3 regions of the Rhodoferax sp. GW822-FHT02A01 genome follow, and region 1 is predicted to be linked to each of the others. Evidence: predicted binding sites of a transcription regulator. Region 1 holds the regulator's gene; each other region holds the start of a gene.
The links. Region 1 encodes sigma-54, which starts transcription at its own class of promoters, with help from an activator protein. Its sites were predicted from a motif close to TGGCANGNAANCTGCTTT; they were not measured.
Positions count from the first base shown of each region.

Region 2: the regulator sigma-54 is predicted to act here: its motif matches at 3,472-3,489, upstream of glnK (P-II family nitrogen regulator).
Region 3: the regulator sigma-54 is predicted to act here: its motif matches at 1,957-1,974, upstream of nirB (nitrite reductase large subunit NirB).

Region 1 is NZ_CP152376.1:582,970-587,554, forward strand. It holds gene AAGF34_RS02695 (class I SAM-dependent RNA methyltransferase) at 1-995, opposite strand, end outside; gene rpoN (RNA polymerase factor sigma-54) at 992-2,587, opposite strand; gene lptB (LPS export ABC transporter ATP-binding protein) at 2,587-3,342, opposite strand; gene lptA (lipopolysaccharide transport periplasmic protein LptA) at 3,339-3,959, opposite strand; gene AAGF34_RS02715 (exopolyphosphatase) at 4,068-4,585, opposite strand, start outside.
Region 2 is NZ_CP152376.1:1,343,808-1,348,392, forward strand. It holds gene AAGF34_RS06315 (SMP-30/gluconolactonase/LRE family protein) at 1-468, opposite strand, end outside; gene AAGF34_RS06320 (aldose 1-epimerase) at 465-1,331, opposite strand; gene amt (ammonium transporter) at 1,471-3,012, opposite strand; gene glnK (P-II family nitrogen regulator) at 3,046-3,384, opposite strand; partial or broken gene AAGF34_RS06335 (YifB family Mg chelatase-like AAA ATPase) at 3,637-4,585, shown strand, end outside.
Region 3 is NZ_CP152376.1:2,167,591-2,172,175, reverse strand. It holds gene nirB (nitrite reductase large subunit NirB) at 1-1,734, opposite strand, end outside; gene AAGF34_RS10185 (ANTAR domain-containing protein) at 2,064-3,347, shown strand; gene AAGF34_RS10180 (bifunctional protein-serine/threonine kinase/phosphatase) at 3,489-4,585, shown strand, end outside.

The DNA.
Region 1 (4,585 bases):
CCCTCACCGGCCACACCGCCAATGCCGATGCGCTCGCCGTAGGGTGGGTTCAGCAGCATGACGCCACCGCCTTCGATGGGTGGCATGCGCTGCAGGGCGTCACCACCACGGAACTCGATGACATCGGCCACGCCCGCGCGCTCCGCGTTGCGCTGCGCGAAGTCGACCATGCGGTGCGACACATCGCTGCCGTAGATCAGAGCTTTCTGGCCGGGCTCGGGCTTGACCACGGCGTCAGCCGCTTCCTGCTTCATGGCCTGCCAGACCTTGGGCTGGAAGGGCACAAACTTCTCGAAGGCAAAGCGGCGCAACGAGCCCGCCGCAATATTGCAGGCAATCTGCGCGGCTTCGATGGCAATGGTGCCGCTGCCGCAGCAGGGGTCGTACAAGGGCATCAGGTCGTCGTCACCATCGGCCCAGCCGCTGGCGGCGATCATGGCGGCTGCCAAGGTCTCTTTCAACGGCGCATCGCCCTTGTCCTCGCGCCAGCCCCGCTTGAACAATGGCTCACCGGACGTGTCAATGTAGAGCGAGCAGCTGTCAGTGGTGAGGTGGGCATAGATGCGCACATCGGGCCACTGTGTGTTGACATCAGGACGCACGCCCCCCGAAGTCTCGCGGAAGCGGTCGCAGACGGCATCCTTGACCTTGAGTGCTGCAAAGTTCAGCGACGTCAATGGGCTGTGCTGGGCGGTGACCTCGATCTTGATGGTCTCGCGCGGTGTGAACCAGCGCTCCCACGGCACCGCCATGGCGGCGCGGTACAGGTCCTGCTCGTTGCGGTATTCGGTGTACGACACCAGCACCAGCACACGCTGTGCCAGGCGGCAGTACAGGTTCAGGCGCATGGCGTCCGTGAACGATGTGCGCACGGCCACACCGCCACGCTGCTTGGTGATGCAACCGGGCGGCAGGCCGGTGATGCGCAGGATTTCGGGCGCGAGGTAATCCTCCACACCGGCGGCGCAGGGAAGAAAGAGTTGCAGTTGGTTCATAGCGCCTTGCGCAGGGATGCGGGGGCGATCTTCAGCCCCTCGCGGTATTTGGCCACAGTGCGCCGGGCACATTCAATACCCTGCTCCTTGAGCATCTCGGATATCTGGTTGTCTGACAGCGGCTTCTTGGCACTTTCGGCGCTGATGAACTGCTTGATGAGTGCACGCACCGCGGTGCTGGACGCATTGCCGCCGGACTCAGTGCCCAGGCCGGAGCCGAAGAAGTACTTCAGCTCAAAGGTGCCAAAAGGCGTTGCCATGTACTTGGCGGTGGTCACGCGGCTGATGGTGGACTCGTGCAAGCCCAGTTCGTCGGCGATCTCACGCAGCACCAGCGGGCGCATGGCCAATTCGCCATGGGTGAAGAAGCTCTTCTGCCGCTCCACAATCGCCGTGCTCACGCGCAGGATGGTGTCAAAGCGCTGCTGGATGTTCTTGATGAACCAACGCGCCTCCTGCAGCCGTTGCTGCAGCGCGGCGTGGCTGGCGCTGTCCTTGCCACCGCGGTGGTTGCGCAGCACATTGGCGTAGATGTCATGCACCTTGAGGCGCGGCATCACATCGGGATTGAGCATGACGCGGAACTTGGGTGCAGCCGCCTTGTTGGCGTTGGTCACCGGCACCACCAGCACGTCGGGCACCACGATGTTGCGCTCCACGTCGATAAAGCGCCGCCCCGGCTTGGGTTCCAGCCGCGCAATCTGCGCTATGGCCTCGCGCACCAGGGCATCGCTGCCCACGCCCAATTGCACCAGCCGCTTGATGTCACGGCGCGCCAGCAATTCCATGGGCTGCTGGCAAATGCGCAGGGCCACTTCCAGTTGCTCGCGCTCTTCGTCTTCCAGGTCCGGATTGCGCAGCAGAGCTTTCAATTGCAGACTGAGGCACTCGCTCAAATTGCGGGCACCGACGCCAACCGGCTCCAGGCTTTGCAGCAGTCCCAGGGCTACCGAGAAATGGTGCACCAGGTCGTACAACTGCTCTTCATCCTGCGGGTTCAAGGTGCGGGCCAGGTCCTCGAGCGGCTCTTCCAGATAGCCGTCATCGTTGAGCGACTCGATCAGGAAACGCAGCGCGGCAGCGTCTTCGGCGCTCAGGCGCAAACCCAGTGTCTGCCGATGCAGGAAGGCCTGCAAGCTCTCCTGCGTGCGGGCCAGCTCGGTGGCGTCCTTGTCTTCGTCGCCAGTGAGGTTATTGGTACTGGCCTTGGCCTCGACGCCCCACTCGCCGTCGTCCGGGGTCATTTCGGTGGTGCCGTCGCCTTCCCAGTCGATGCCTTCGTCCCCGCTCAGGGGACTGTTGTCTTCATCACTGCTGGTGGAGGCCACGGTGCTGCTGCCCAGGTCGGGCATGGTGGCGGAAAACTCCACATCCTTGTCGCCTTCACTGACCGGCGTATCCGCCTGTGCGATGCCGAACTCTTCCCGCTCGGCATGGTCCTCACCCAGTTCCAGAAAAGGGTTCTCGTCCAGCATCTGCTCCACTTCCTGGCTCAGTTCGAGCGTGGAGAGCTGCAGAAGACGGATCGACTGCTGCAACTGGGGCGTGAGCGCCAGATGCTGGGAGACGCGTAATGAGAGACCTTGCTTCATTACATCTTGAAGTTTTCACCCAGGTACACGCGGCGTACCTCGGGGTTGTCAACAATTTCCGAAGGCGTGCCTTCGGCCAGCACGCGGCCATCACTGATGATGTAGGCGTGGTCGCAAATGCCCAGGGTCTCGCGCACATTGTGGTCGGTGATGAGCACCCCGATGCCGCGCGCCTTGAGGAAGTTGATGATGCGCTGGATCTCGATCACCGCAATCGGGTCGATGCCGGCAAACGGCTCGTCCAGCAGGATGAAACGCGGCCCGGTAGCCAAAGCGCGGGCAATCTCCACGCGCCGCCGCTCACCGCCCGACAAGGCCAGCGCCGGAGACTCGCGCAAGTGCTCGACCCGCAATTCCTGCAGCAGATTGGTCAGCCGCTTCTCGATCTCCGCGCTGCGCAATGGAGTGCCGTCTTCGTCGCGCTGCAGTTCCAGCACGGCGCGCACGTTGTCTTCCACATTGAGCTTGCGAAAAATCGAGGCTTCCTGCGGCAGGTAGCCCAGCCCCAGACGCGCGCGCCGGTGTATGGGCATGGACTCGATCGAATTGCCGTCGATGGAGATGTCTCCTCCACTGGCCCGTAGCAGTCCCACGATGATGTAAAACGAGGTGGTCTTGCCAGCGCCGTTGGGACCCAGCAGGCCCACCACTTCGCCCGTACGCACGGTCAGAGACACGTCCTTGACCACCTGGCGCTTGCCATAGGACTTTTGCAGATGTTGCGCCGTCAAGTTCCCCGCAGCAAAACCACTCACTTGGCGGCCCCCCCCAGGGTCGCGGATGGTTTGAGCGGCAACGGGGTTGCGGCAGGCGCCGGAGCACTGGCTTCGGGCTTGGGGGTCAGCATGACCCGCACGCGACCGGTTCCCAGGGCGCCTGTCGGTCCCTTGGTGTTGGCGGCACCATCGACCGTAAACAGGTCGGTGAGATTTTCATAAACGATGACACCGCCGGTGATTTCATCGGCCAACGTGGCGCCACGCAGTCGGCGCAACTGCGCCTTGCCGGTGAAGGTCACGGTATCGGCCTTGCCGTCATAGGTGATGGTTTCGCCCTCCCCCTCGATGAACTCGTCCAAGGCTTCGCGCTTCTGCCGGTAGAAGGCCAGCTTGTCTGCGGAACCGGTGGCAACGCCAAATTGATATCCGTCAGGATCCTGGCGCACATCCAGCCGATCTGCGCGGATCACGATGGTTCCCTTGGTCAGCACAACCTTGCCGGTGAATACGCTGACCTGCTTGAGGTCGTCATAGCGCAGCGCGTCGGCCTCGATGTTCATGGGCTTTTTCTGGTCGGCTTTTTCGGCGCGCACGCCACCGGCTGCAAACAGCAGCGTAGCAATCACCAACGAGAAAAGAATGTGTTTTTTCATAAAGGCACGAAACTTGCACACAGTGCGCACGGCCATTGTAGCGAGCGCATGGCATGTTTTATGCCTTGACGAAAATTGAATCGTGTGTGCGGGATTACCCGCAGAAGTTCAACCTACGGTGTTGATGCGGGAAACCAGCTCTTTGACCACCGTGTCGGCCCGCTCATTGGGTACCTGGCAGGTTCCAGCATTTTCATGGCCACCCCCACCGTACACCAGCATCAAGGCACCGATATTGATGCGCGAGGTCCGGTTGGTGATGGATTTGCCCACCGCGCAGACGGTGTTTTGCTTTTGCACGCCCCACATCACATGGATGGACACGTTGGCCTGGGGAAACAGCGCATACACCATGAAGCGGTTCACCGCGTAGATGGTGTCTTCGTGGCGCAGGTCCAACACCACCACGTTGTTGTGGACCGTGGAACACAGCTGCAGCTGGGCTTTGGCCTTCTGGGCATGCTCGAAATACAACTCCACCCGCTCCATCACGTCGGGCAGCTTCAGTATGTCGTCAATGCCATGGGTGCGGCAGTAGTCGATCAGATCCATCATCAGCTGGTAGTTGCTGACCCGGAATTCGCGGAAACGGCCCAGGCCGGTACGCGAATCCATCAGGTAATTCA
Region 2 (4,585 bases), 760 kb from region 1:
CCAGGCCAGGCCGTTGGCCGTCAGCGCATCTCCGGCCTGGCGCGTGACCAGCGGTGCTCCAGAGCGGCAATCCAGTGAAAACAGTTCGGCAGCACGTCCCGCCTTGGGCTCGTCGATGGTGCCGATCCAGAATCGGCCCAGCGCATCGCATTTCCCGTCATTGGCTCGGATGCAGCTTGTGTCGTAGGGAAGTTGAACAATGCGCTCCAGCGACCCACCCCAGCTTCGGGCACGGTACACGCCGTCGCGCAGGGCGACCACCAGGCCACCCTTTGCAGCAGGCGCTATGCAACCGGGCTCGGACGGCATGTCCCACGCCTCTACGCCGCTCTGCGATGCGTGCATGCGCAGGAGCTTCTTCCCGCTGATGTCCACCCAGTACAGCCGCTGCTCCTGCGGATGCCAAAAGGGGGATTCGGCCAAGGCGTACGTGTCGGTGCCTACGGTGCTCCAGATGGGTTTTTTCATACGACCTCCTCCACACGGATGCGCATGGTGGCGCGCATGGACTGACCGGGCTGCAGGACCTGCATGCCCAGCGCTTCAAGTGTTGCCTCTCCTTGCTCCGCCAAGGACAACGCATTGTTGACGTGGCTGACGGGCTCAATGGCAATACTGTCCCGCGCAGGCGTGGTGAAGACCACCAGACGCGACAAGTCCGAGCTGACCTCTACACGCAACGGCCCGCTCTGCAATTGCAGGGCTCCGGCCCATCCTTCAAAGCAGTGGTCCACCGTCAGGTTGGCGCAATCCGTATCCAGACCGCTGTGGGCGAGCGCATGCGTAGGCAACATGTCAGCACCCATTTCCCAGCGACTGTTGCTGGAAAAGCGAACGTGGGTTTGTGCACTCTTGGCAAAGTAGGGGTGCCAGCCCAGCCCGGCCGGCACGGCCTTTGCGGCGCGGTTGGTGATGCTGATGTGCATCTCCAGGGTATGGGCATCAAGCGTAAAGACCTGCTCCGTCTCAAAGGCAAATGGCCAGTAGTCATCGGCAACGTGGTGGTACGTCAAACGCGCCTGGCTGGCGCTCATCCGCTCCGCGTCCCAAGCCCGCATCCAGCCCACGCCATGGATGCAGTGGGGTTCCTGCGGGAAGTTGGGCGCCAGCACATAGTCATGCCCATCCCAACGCAGTTGGCGATAGCCCACCCGGTTCGAATAGGGGACCAAGGGATAGCTCGCACCGTCCAAGCCTGATTGCATCTGCGCTGCCGGTTGGTGTCTGAGCACCTCATGTTCCCCAAACCACAGGCCGGCAAGACTGCCTCCCAATGCGGGAACAATTTCACAACGCATGGTCGAGGCGCGGAGGGTGATGGTTTCTGTCATCGGGATTCTCGTTGGGCAAGGGATGGCAGATTGTGCATTCCGCAAGCGCCCAAAAAGAAGCCCGGCGCAACTTCGGGGTTACCAAAGTTGCGCCGGGCGCATCCGCCAGCAAACTGGCGGCCAAGGAGAGACTCAGGGCTTAACGGCCGTAAGCAGACTCGCCGTGAGAAGTGACGTCCAGACCTTCGCGTTCGTCTTCTTCGCTGACACGCAGACCGATGGTCTTGTCAACAATGAAGTAAGACACGAAAGACACGACGCCGGACCAGACGATGGTGGTCAGCACAGCCTTGGTCTGGATCCAGACCTGGGCGCTGATGGAGTAGTCAGCAGCGGTGATGCCGGTTGCAGTAACCCAGTCGGCCACGTAGCCAGGGCCACCCAGGGAAGGCGAGTTGAACACGCCGGTCAGGATCGCACCCAGGATACCGCAGACACCGTGCACGCCGAACACGTCCAGTGTGTCGTCAGCGCCCAGCAGCTTCTTCAGACCAGTCACGCCCCACAGGCCGGCGAAACCGGACAGCAGACCGATGATCAGTGCACCACCGATGCCCACGTTGCCGGCAGCAGGTGTGATGGCAACCAGACCCGCAACTGCACCAGATGCAGCACCCAGCATGGAAGCCTTGCCCTTGTGCAGTGCTTCACCCAGAGACCAAGTCAGCACGGCAGCAGCGGTAGCACCAAAGGTGTTGATGAAGGCCAGAGCGGCGAAACCGTTGGCTTCCAGAGCGGAGCCGGCGTTGAAACCGAACCAACCCACCCACAGCAGGGAAGCACCCACCATGGTCAGTGTCAGGCTGTGAGGAGCCATGGATTCCTTGCCGTAACCGACGCGCTTGCCGATGAAGTAGGCACCCACCAGACCCGCCACAGCAGCGTTGATGTGCACAACGGTACCGCCAGCGAAGTCCAGAGCACCCCATTGCCACACCATACCGGCGCTGGCATTGACCTTGTCCACCACTTCCTTGCTGGTGTAGGCATCAGGACCTGCCCAGAACCACACCATGTGGGCGATGGGAGCGTAGGAGAAAGTGAACCACAGGACCATGAAGGCCAGCACGGCAGAGAACTTGATACGTTCGGCAAAGGAACCGACGATCAGGCAGCAGGTGATACCGGCGAAGGTTGCCTGGAAGGCCGCGTACACGATTTCGGGAATGTAGACGCCCTTGCTGAAGGTCGCTGCGTTCGCGAAGGTGCCAGCAGCGTTGTCCCAGATGCCCTTCATGAAGAGGCGATCCAGTCCACCGATGTAGGCGTTGCCTTCCGTGAATGCCAGGCTGTAGCCGTAGATGAACCACAGCACGACGATCAGCGAGAACGTCACCAGGACCTGCATCAGCACGGACAGCATGTTCTTGCTGCGCACCAGGCCGCCGTAGAACAGGGCCAGGCCGGGAACCGTCATCAGAATCACCAGCAGTGTGGAGACCATCATCCAGGAGGTGTCGCCCTTGTTGGGAACGGGAGCAGCCGGAGCCGAGGCGTCAGCGGCCGGTGCAGCTGCGGCTGCAGCTGCACCGGCGGGAGCTTCAGCAGATGCTGCAGCAGCGGGAGCGGAAGCTTCAGCCTTGGCTTCGGCAGCGGCCGGAGCAGCAGTTTGAGCTGTGGCAAACGTGGCGGCCGTCAGCAGGCCCAACCCCAAGGCTAGGGATACAAGCAGTTTTTTCATGGTTCGTTCCTTTATTTATTTGTCAGAAGCGCCTTAGAGGGCCTCTTTACCTGTCTCACCGGTACGGATGCGCACGGCTTGCTCAACGTCATAGACAAAAATCTTGCCGTCGCCGATCTTTCCGGTGCGAGCCGCACCTTCGATGGCTTCAATGACTTGCTCCACCAGTGCGTCATCGATGGCGGCCTCAATCTTCACCTTGGGCAGGAAGTCCACGACATATTCAGCACCACGATAGAGCTCTGTGTGGCCTTTTTGCCGTCCGAAGCCCTTGACTTCGGTGACAGTAATGCCTTGCACACCAATGCTTGACAAGGCTTCTCGCACCTCATCGAGCTTGAACGGTTTAATGATGGCCGTCACGAGTTTCATGTGTTCACCTCAGCTTGTTTACAGGGGTTGCAGACACCGGGCTGGATCAGCCGGCTTCTCCAAAAAAAGATCAGGAGATAACCCCACTAAGCAGAGTCCGTGCCAACCGCTCGGACCAATGCCCCCACTTTTTGTGTGCACCAAATGGCGCCTCATCCGTTGCAAACACTGTATAAATAATCAGAACGCACCATTTAGGTGCCAACACAAAAGCGCACCCAATGGATGCGCACTTCTTTGGGAATCTCGCAAATGAGCTTATGTTTGGTGCAAAGCCGCGCCCTGCTAGGACTGGAGGCGGCAAAGGTCACTGTAGAAGTGCATCTGGCCAATGGCCTGCCCAGCTTTACGCTGGTCGGCCTGGCGGATGTGGAAGTCAAGGAGGCGCGCGAACGGGTGCGCTGTGCCATCCAGAATGCCGGCCTGGAGTTCCCCTCCAACAAGCGCATCACCGTCAATCTGGCCCCGGCAGACTTGCCCAAGGATTCAGGAAGGCTGGATTTGCCCATCGCGTTGGGCATTCTGGCAGCCAGCGGGCAGGTCGACGGGGCCCGGCTGTCCGGATACGAGTTTGCCGGCGAACTCTCTCTGTCCGGCGACCTGCGGCCCGTAAGAGGAGCGCTGGCCATGGCATTGACACAGGTGGGAGACGCTAGCGCCACCAAGCTGGTGTTGCCCCAAGATAGCGCCCAAGAAGCGGCGCTCGTGCCACAGGTGCAGGTGTATTGCGCCCGGCACCTGCTGGATGTGGTGCGTCAATTCGCGCCTGCCGGGCAAGAAGTAGAAGTTCCTCCGGGTCTCTGCACGGAGGACGGCTGGTTTCGTGTGGAGCCCGTAGTGCAGTCTGCCAGCGCATCGCTCCCGGACCTGGCCGACGTCAAAGGGCACGCCAGTGCCAGGCGCGCGCTGGAGATTGCCGCCGCAGGGGGACATAGCGTGTTGCTGGTAGGTCCTCCGGGCTCGGGCAAGTCCATGTTGGCCCAGCGTTTTGCCGGGCTGTTGCCAGACATGACGCATGAAGAGGCCTTGCAAAGCGCGGCCATCCAGTCTCTGAGCGGGCGCTTTCGCATGGAGCAATGGGCCATGCGCCCTACCGGGACACCCCACCACACGGCCAGCGCGGTAGCCTTGGTCGGGGGTGGCTCGCCGCCACGACCCGGCGAAATTTCACTGGCGCACAACGGCGTTCTGTTTCTGGATG
Region 3 (4,585 bases), 1.6 Mb from region 1:
GTCCTTCTGGATGTTGGCATGGCTGCGCTCGTTGATGAAGCGGCTTTGCGGGTCGTCCACCGCCTCCTTGGGCCAGCTGCTGATCAGGTAGTAGTTCACAGCCGGGCGGCACGATGCACAGCCATTGGGCGTCTTCCAGCCCAGATGCTTGTACACCGCGGTTATGGTGAGCAGCTTGCTTCCATCGGCCAAAGGCGTGCGTATGGCTTCGCGCACGGCCGCATGGCCCAGGTCGGTGCAGCCGCACATGGCCTTGGTCTTGGGGGTGGCCGAGTAGTCGCCACCGGCGGTGAACATCAGGATCTGCTCGACCAGTCCGGTGCATGAGCCGCACGAGGCGCTGGCCTTGGTGTGCTTGCGCACCTCTTCGATGGTGAACAGGCCCTTATCCTTGATGGCCTTGCAAATGGTGCCTTTCTTGACACCGTTGCAGCCGCACACCTCGGCGTCGTCTGGCATGCTGGCGGCCTTGTTGTGGCCCTCATGCCCCACGTCGCCGATGTTGCTCTCGCCAAACATCAGCTTGTCGCGGATGTCGGCAATGGAGCGGCCGTCGCGCAGCAGCTTGAAGTACCAACTGCCGTCCACCGTGTCGCCATACATGCAGGCGCCCACTAATCTGTCGTTCTGGATCACCAGCTTCTTGTAGACACCGCCAAAGGGGTCGCTCATCACGATCTCTTCGGTGTTCTCGCCGCCCATAAAATTGCCCGCACTGAAAAGGTCGATGCCAGTGACCTTGAGCTTGGTGGAGGTGAGTGACCCCTGGTAGCGGCCAATGCCGTAGAGCGCCAGGTGGTTGGCTGCCACCTTGGCCTGCTCGAACAAAGGCGCCACCAGCCCATAGGCGATGCCGCGGTGCGCAGCGCATTCGCCCACGCTGTAGATGCGTGCGTCGGTCACGGTCTGCATGGTGTCGGTCACCACGATGCCTTTGTCCACGTGCAGCCGCATACTCTGGGCCAGCTCGGTGTTGGGGCGTATGCCCACAGCCATGACGACGAGATCGGCGGCCACTTCGGTGCCGTCCTTGAAGCGGATGGACTTGACGCGTCCGCCCTTGCCATCGTCCTGGCTGCCAATGAGTTCCTGGGTTTGCGCGCCCATGAGGAACTTGAGGCCGCGCTCCTCCAGCGACTTGCGCAAGAGACCGCCTGCGACGCTGTCGAGCTGGCGCTCCATCAGTGTGGGCTGCACATGCACCACGGTGACCGTCATGCCACGCAACATCAGGCCGTTGGCTGCTTCCAGGCCCAAGAGGCCGCCGCCAATCACCACCGCATGCTTGTAGCGTGTGGCGGCCTCGATCATGGCGTTGGTGTCGGCGATATCGCGGTAGGCAATCACGCCTTCCAGGTCCTTGCCGGGCACCGGCAGGATGAAGGGGTTGGAGCCGGTGCACAGCAGCAGTCGGTCATAGGCCGCTTCGGTCACTGCACCGTCGGCGCCCACCGAGCGCACTACGCGCTTGACGCGGTCCACCTCAGTGACCTTCTTGCCTGCGTACAGGGTGATGCCGTTCTCTTCGTACCAACTAAACGGGTTGAGCACGATCTCATCGAGCGTCTGCTCACCGGCCAACACCGGGCTCAAGAGGATGCGGTTGTAGTTGGGATGCGGCTCTGCACCGAAGACCGTGATGTCGTACAGGTCGGGTGCGATTCTGAGCAGCTCTTCTATCGTGCGCACGCCGGCCATGCCGTTGCCAACCATCACGAGTTTCTGTTTTTGCAGCGGGGGCGGTTTCATGTCCATGGGAATCTCCATTCAGACCAATAGATGAATTCGGACGCAGCAAAGCTGCGCAAGGAAAAAAGTGGGGAGTGAGAGCCACGTCTTGGCCAAGACGTACCGGCAGGTGCCGGTTATGGACCGCCAACACTGTGCAACTTCGTTGTGCACAGAATCTGGGCGGTGTAATCTCTTTCGAACGCGTCGTTGCGTTGTACCTGAGTCAATGCAAGAGCCGTGCCACATGACCCCAACCGCGATTTCCCAAATCAGAATAACAATACGACCTATTTCGCGTTAGCCGCGCCAACTCCCCAAGAAGCCATTCCCAAATGACATCCGCCTTGTTATGCGTCACCCGCCAATTGACGGCCCCATCCTTGAAGGCAGACTTGCAGGATGCCGGCATTACGGTGCTTGCATCACTGCATGAGGTGAATAAATTGGTGCAAGCCGTGGCAATTCATGCACCAGACGTGGTGATCTGCGACGAGCCCTCTCCGAGCAGCAGCTGGTTCGACGCCATCCAGTTGTTTGAAAAGGCAATGCCCTGCCCTTTGATCGTTTTCACCCACGATTCCGATGCCAAAAACATAGAGAGGTCCATTGCATCCGGCATTCACGTATATGCAGTCAATGGCTACTCGAGCAACCGCCTGCGCCCTCTGATTCAGCTGGCACAGGCACGTTTTCGCCACGAACAGCAATTGCGCAAGGCCTATGAGGACATGGCAACGCGCTATGAAGAACGCAAAGTCGTGGATCGGGCAAAAGGCATACTGATGCGCGCCCAGCAAATATCGGATGACGATGCATTCAAGGTGCTGCGCTCAACGGCCATGAGCTCCAATCAGCGTATGGGGCAGCTCTCGCAGCACGTGATACAGTCGGCACGCTTTGCAGAGGCCGTCAACCATTCCGGGCAGCTGCGGATGCTCTCGCAGCGCCTCTTCAAACTGCATTTGCTGAAGGAGTCCAGTCCGCAGTCCGAGCAATATGCAGATTTGCTGCAAAAGTCAGTGGATTGGGTCAACGGCAATTTTGAATTGCTGCGCAAGAGCATCTCATTGCCAACGTTTGGCGACTTGCTGGATCAGGTTGAAAAGAGCTGGGGGCAGCTCAAGACTGCGCTGACGTCCGGCCCCAGCGAGGCCGTGGAAGATCTGGCGGAAAACCTTTTGCAGGGCGCCGAGCGCCTGACGGCCCGGTTGGAAGCATCGGGTCAGGCCACGCCGCTGCGTCTTCTCAATCTGGCAGGGCGCCAACGCATGCTCTCGCAACGCTACGCACGATTTGCGCTGCAGACGGCTGAGCCGCAGGGCGCGTCCAGTGCAGCGGTCAAAGACGGCATGTTGGCAGCACAAACCGAATTCGAGGCGGCACTGACGTCCCTCAATGCCATACCGCTCAGCGACGCTGCCATTCACCAGACGCTGCAAGACGCAGGCATTGCATGGCTCAGAATGGTGGCGGCCACCAAGAGCCTGCCTGGTGCGGCGCCTCGCAAACGGGTCGAATTCATGGATGAGGTGTTCCAGAGCAGCGAAAAGCTGCTGGAGCTCTTTGACCAATTGGCGGCCCACTACGAGCGAAGTCTGGAAGTCCTGGTGGGTTGAGGCACTTGCGTCTTCATGAGCATTGCGTTGGTTCCCCAGTTTTCGATCTGATGCACCGCATGTGCTGCGCCGCACCAAAACCGGGCGAACCCAAACTCTTTTGCGCAACATTTGGGCGCAGAAATTGCGTACCCTTGGTGCATGGCATTTGAAATTGACATCGGATTTACTTCCCAGGCAGGCGCCAGGGAGGTCAACGAGGACTTTTGTGGCGCCATGCTGCCCAGTCCAGCCCAGGCCGACATGGGTGCCATTGCGGCAGTTGCAGATGGAGTGAGTCACGGCGGCATGGGGCGTGAAGCAGCCCAAACCACAGTCATCAGTCTGCTGCGAGACTATTACGGCACGCCTGAGACGTGGAACACGACCGTCGCACTGGATCGGGTTATTTCCGCCCAAAACGCCTGGCTGGCTGGCATCAACCGCCGCCGCATACCGGCTCTTGGCATGAGCACATTGACCGCTCTGGTCATCAAGGGCCAGTCGTACGCCCTTGCCCATGTGGGCGACACGCGCGCCTATTTGTTGCGCGACGGAGAGTTGATCCAGTTGACGCAGGACCATGTCGTGCAGCATCCGGACTTTCATCACCAGTTGCTGCGTGCCATCGGATATGAGGATCGCGTGGCCGTGGATTACGAGCAAGGCGACGCGCAGGTGGGAGATGTGTTTGTGTTGCTCACAGATGGAGTACACGGCAGTCTGGACTCCAAAAGAATCCGGGAGACGGTGCTCAGCCACAACTCTTCACAGCTGGCAGCGCAGGCACTGATTGACGCGGCACGCAAGGCCTCAAGCCAGGACAACGTCACTGCGCTGGTTCTGCGGGTCATTGGCCTCCTGGATGCATCCCTATCCGACGAAAGCCAGAGTCTGAAAACGCTGCCCATCCCGCCACGCTTGCAGGTGGGCAGTGTCATCGATGGACTGTCGGTGACTGCACTGGTGGCGGATAACGGTGTCAACCTGCTGTACCAGGTACGTGATCTCGCTTCACAGAAACTGTTCGCGCTCAAAACACTGAACCCGTCACGCGCCAACGATCCGCAGGAGCGAGAGATGCTGGCGCACGAGGCGTGGCTGGCCAAGCGCATGCGCTCGTCCAGCGCTGCCGACTACCTGGTGACACTGCACGATGAATTGCCGGGCAAGACCCCCCGTTCTGCGTGCTTTCTGCTCTACGACTGGCACCGGGGTGAGACCTGCGCCCAGTGGCTTGCGCACAAAGGGCCGTTGCA